Regions from separate parts of the Pseudomonas sp. FG47 genome, predicted to be linked through region 1. Evidence: riboswitches for the same ligand, from Rfam matches in the RefSeq annotation. Region 1 holds a riboswitch; the other holds the start of a gene.
The links. Region 1 has a riboswitch for cobalamin ahead of cobO (cob(I)yrinic acid a,c-diamide adenosyltransferase). Riboswitches for the same ligand answer to the same signal wherever they lie in the genome.
Positions count from the first base shown of each region.

Region 2: it holds a riboswitch for cobalamin, as region 1 does, so the genes downstream of both, ACODS5_RS05240 (CbtB domain-containing protein) here and cobO (cob(I)yrinic acid a,c-diamide adenosyltransferase) in region 1, are expected to answer to the same signal.

Region 1 covers NZ_JBMDJI010000019.1:58,299-60,678, reverse strand. Annotated here, with positions in the region: gene ACODS5_RS15600 (cobyrinic acid a,c-diamide synthase CobB) at 1-793, opposite strand, end outside; gene cobO (cob(I)yrinic acid a,c-diamide adenosyltransferase) at 790-1,401, opposite strand; cobalamin riboswitch at 1,513-1,730, opposite strand; gene ACODS5_RS15590 (hypothetical protein) at 1,882-2,380, shown strand, end outside.
Region 2 covers NZ_JBMDJI010000003.1:223,617-225,996, reverse strand. Annotated here, with positions in the region: gene ACODS5_RS05250 (cobalamin biosynthesis protein) at 1-213, opposite strand, end outside; gene ACODS5_RS05245 (CbtA family protein) at 213-908, opposite strand; gene ACODS5_RS05240 (CbtB domain-containing protein) at 919-1,104, opposite strand; cobalamin riboswitch at 1,207-1,365, opposite strand; cobalamin riboswitch at 1,426-1,624, shown strand; gene cobW (cobalamin biosynthesis protein CobW) at 1,725-2,380, shown strand, end outside.

The sequences.
Region 1 (2,380 bases):
CGCCGAGGCTGCGCAGCAGATCCAGGTTGGCGCCATAGGTGAAGGCGAAGGCTTCGTCATGGGCCACCCCGATGCGCACCCCGGCAAGCGGTGTGGTCACGCCCAGTGGCTCAGGCCGGGCAAAACCGACCGGTGGCGGCAATGCTGCATCGCAGCTGGCACCCAGCGCTTCGGCGGCGGCATCCAGGCGCGCATCCAGGTCATTGAGTTCACTGGCCTGGACCAGGCCGAGGTGGCGGCTGGGCAGCTCGATGCCACGCTCGCGGGACAACCCGCCGTACCAGCGCAGGCCTTCGGTGAGGCTGCCTTCGAGCAACTGCGCGTGGCGCAGGCTGCCAACCCGGTTGGCCAGCACCCCGGCGAACGGCAAGTCGGGCTGGTAACGCGCCAGGCCCAGGGCCAGGGCGCCGAAGGTCTGGGCCATGGCCGTGCCATCGATCACCGCCAGCACCGGCACGCCGAAATGACGGGCCAGATCGGCGCTCGACGGCGTGCCGTCGAACAGCCCCATCACGCCTTCGATCAGGATCAGGTCGGCCTCGCCCGCCGCTTCCCACAGCAGGCGACGACTCTCCTCGGCACCGATCATCCACAGGTCCAGCTGATAGACCGGCGCGCCACTGGCACGCTCGAGGATCATCGGGTCGAGAAAGTCAGGCCCGCACTTGAACACCCGCACCTTGCGCCCGAGGTTGCGGTGCAGGCGGGCCAGGGCGGCGGTGACCGTGGTCTTGCCCTGGCCCGAGGCCGGGGCCGCGATCAGCACGGCGGGACATTGGCGCGAGTCACTCACAGCTCGACGCCCTTCTGTGCGCGGATACCGGCCTGGAAGGCGTGCTTGAGCATGCCCATCTCGGTGACGGTGTCGGCCAGCTCGATCATTTCCGGCTTGGCTGCACGGCCGGTGACGATCACATGCTGCATCGGTGGGCGGGCCTGGATGTCCGAGAGCACCTGGTCGAGGTCGAGGTAGCCATGCTTGAGGGCGATGTTCAGCTCATCGAGCACCACGAACTGGATCGACGGATCCTGCAGCAACTGGCGCGATACCGCCCACGCGGCCTCGGCGGCGGCGATGTCGCGCTGGCGGTCCTGGGTCTCCCAGGTGAAGCCCTCACCCATCACGTGATAGCGCACCTGCTCGGGGAAGCGGCGGAAGAACAGCTCTTCGCCTGTGCTGTTGCGACCCTTGATGAACTGCACCACGCCGCACTGCATGCCGTGGCCCAAGGCGCGGGCCAACATGCCGAAAGCTGAGCTGCTCTTGCCCTTGCCGTTGCCGGTCAGCACCAGCAACAGGCCGCATTCGTTGGGGGAATTGGCGATGCGCTCGTCGATGATCGCCTTCTTGCGCTGCATGCGCGCCAGGTGACGTTCGTCGCGTTCGGTGGATTCGCTCATCAGGGGTCTCCGCGGGCTGTCGCAGGGGCAGCGACAGAAAAAGGGCGGGCAGACGGAGAACGCGCAGGGGCCGTGGCGCAGGCCACATCGCTGGCGCATCACCCTCCGTGATGCCGTTGGCAGTTGCAGGCCGGTCTCCGGGCTTGTGAGCGGGCCTGGCCCGGGCTGCGCGCCTTCCCGGGCGATACACCCAGTGGCCTTGCGCAGCGTTGACTCACCTACCGTTGCGGGGGCAGCGCCGGACTCGCACCTTGGCTGGCGCTCACCGGCTTCCCAGTTTCACCCTGCCGAGCCACGGCTCGCAGGGCACCTGAAACACGCCGCGAAGGTTAGAGGGTTGCATCAGGAGCGTCAATCGAGCATGGACCGATCTGGCCTGGATCAATGGCCGATCCGCCAGCTTGTGCCACACTCAAAGCAGTGATATCACATAGCCATCACCGCGACCGACCGCGACCACAATGACAAGGAGCGCGCAGCATGCAAGGCCTGATCATCAACAACCCCCGCCTGGAGTTCCTGCGCCCGGCCCTGGAACGCTGGGTCGACTGTATCGACCGCTTCAACCAGTTCCAAGGCGATAACGAGGCCCCGTATTGGCACGGCGCCGCCGCCAACACCGGGATGCTCGCGGCGGCGGCCTGGCAGGCCGAGCTGGTGGCGCTGGAGCAATACACCAGCAAGAAACAACGCGACGAAGGCGAGCGCGAGGCGCGCGGCGACCTGTTCATCGGCAATGCCGAGGACTCGATCCACCTGCACGCCAGCCAGCGCTGGCCACGCATCGCCCGCCTCGACCTGGCAGCGGCCTTGCAGGAGAGCGCCAGCCAGGCCAAGGCGATCGCCTACGCCAGCCAGTTCAAGGCCGGGGCGTTGTTCGTCACCCCGTGGAAGGCCGGGCAGCACGCCAGCCCCGAAGAACTGCAGGACCTGGTCGACGACCTGCAAAAACACACCGCCTGCGCGATCGCCTGGTACT
Region 2 (2,380 bases), on a different contig from region 1:
GCACAGGAACGGCACGCCAAGGCGCTCGGCCAGGGCCAGCAAGCCCGGTTCGCGGGCCTTCGGGTCGATGCTGGCGATGGCGCGCAAGGCCGACAGGGGCAGGACGTGGCGGGCCATGGTCTGGCGCAGCAGCACCGCCAGGGTCTCGACGGGGCAGCCACGGCGACAACCAAAGCCCGCGTACAGCGCGGGCTGCGGGCTGAAATCGAGCATCAGGCCGGGTTGGCGCGGCGGAACAGCCAGGCGCTGAGCAGGCCCAGGGCCAGCCAGAACGCGGCGTTGGTCAGCCAGGAAGCGATCTTGAACTGTGTGGCCAGGGTCTCTGGGGCCAGGCTTGCGTGCACTGCCGGTTGTGGCGCGCCGATCAGGTGAGGGATCACCAGCAGCACGACCCCCAGCACCTTGAACAACCAATGCCGGCTAAACACCAGCAAGGCCAGGCCGGCCGCGGTGGCGGCGGCGGTGCCGATCCACCAGGCCTGGCGTTGGCCCAGGTCGGCGGCGGCGGTGCCTGGCAGCTCGGCCGGCAAGCCCAGGGTGGGCGCCAGGCAGAACACGGCGAAGCCGGCCAGGCCCCAGAGCGCGCCGGTGCTGACGCGGCCAGGTTCACGCAGGCTGTACAGCGCGGCGAGGATCAGGGCGAAGCCGACGGCTACCACCAGGTTGCCGCCGGTGGTGGCCAGCACTCGCTGCCAGCCGTCTTGCGGTGCCCAGGCCTCGGCGTTGTGCTCATGGCTGTGGCCGGCTTCGGCTGGCGCATGTTCATGCTGCTCGGCTACCGGGGCGGCGCTCTCGAAGGTTTCCGCCTGGAGGATCAGCGGGGCGATCCAGAAACTTTGCAGCAGGGTCAGCAGCAGGGCGGCGAGCAGCCCGCTGAAGCCCGCGGTGCGGGCAATACGCGTGATCATGCGGGGATACTCAGTGGCAGGGGAAGGCGGCGCTGTGACGGGTGTCGTGGGCGGCGTTGTGCACCGCCTCGATGTGCGAGAAGCCGGCGAAGTACACCAGGCTCAGGCCCAGCAGGCTGGCGCCCACGGCGACCAGCAGGCGCTGGCTGAGGCTGACGGGGGTGACGATGCTGTGCTTGGCACTGGTGATAGGCATGACGCGTTCCTCTGCTGCTTTTGTTTTGGGCAACGGGCAAGCGCGACGCCCCCAGGCGCGGATGGCCCAGGGCATGCGACAGCACCCGCCCACCGCGGGGTTGTTCATCGAGCACCACAGGCCGGTCTCCGGGCTGGCGAGCATCGCTCGCTTACCGTTGCGGGGGCAGCACCGGCTTTGTCCGCCCCTGTTGTAGAGGCCGCGTCGCACCGGTTTCCCGTTTCACCCCCAATTGGGGGCACCTGAAGGCAGTGCGCTAGCAAATCACGGGGCGTGGCCGGCGTCAATCGCGGCGGCGGTTGACCGTTGTCGGGTGGATGCGTAGCCTTGCCGCTTCGAGGTTCTCAGGCCTGGCCTGAGCTAAGACGGGAACGCGGTACAAGCCGCGGCTGCCCCCGCAACTGTAGGCACTGAAAGGTTCGGCACAGCCACTGCGCAGGCGCGCGGGAAGGCGCTGAGCCACCGGCCCCGGCGCCGGATTGGTGCAAGCCAGGAGACCTGCCTCGCGACGTTTTCGACTTTCAACCGGGCGGGGTGATCCGGTGGCGAACGCGCCCGGCCAGCATGGCCGCGGCCGCCGTCCCGCATGCCCGCGCCACAGCCGCCAAGGGCAACGCGACATGAAAACACTGGCCAAGCTCCCTGTCACCATCGTCACCGGCTTTCTCGGCTCGGGCAAGACCACCTTGCTCCGCCACATGCTCGACAACGCCCAGGGCCGTCGTATCGCGGTGATCGTCAACGAGTTCGGCGAACTGGGCATCGACGGCGAGATCCTCAAGCAGTGCAGCATCGGCTGCACCGAGGAAGAGGCGCAGGGCCGGGTCTTCGAGCTGGCCAACGGCTGCCTGTGCTGCACCGTGCAGGAAGAGTTCTTCCCAGTGATGCGCGAGCTGGTGGCCCGCCGCGGCGACCTTGACCATATCCTTATCGAAACCAGCGGCCTGGCCCTGCCCAAACCCCTGGTGCAAGCCTTCCAGTGGCCGGAAATTCGCAACGCCTGCACCGTCGATGCGGTGATCACCGTGGTCGACAGCCCGGCGGTGGCCGCCGGCACCTTCGCCGCCTACCCCGAGCAGGTCGACGCCCAGCGCAAGCTCGACCCCAACCTGGACCACGAATCGCCGCTGCACGAGCTGTTCGCCGACCAGTTGGCCAGTGCCGACCTGGTGGTGCTGAACAAGGCCGACCTGATCGACGCCGCGGGCCTGGCCAAGGTGCGCGCCGAGGTGGCCGAGGAACTGCCGCCGGCGGTCAAGGTGATCGAGGCCAGCAG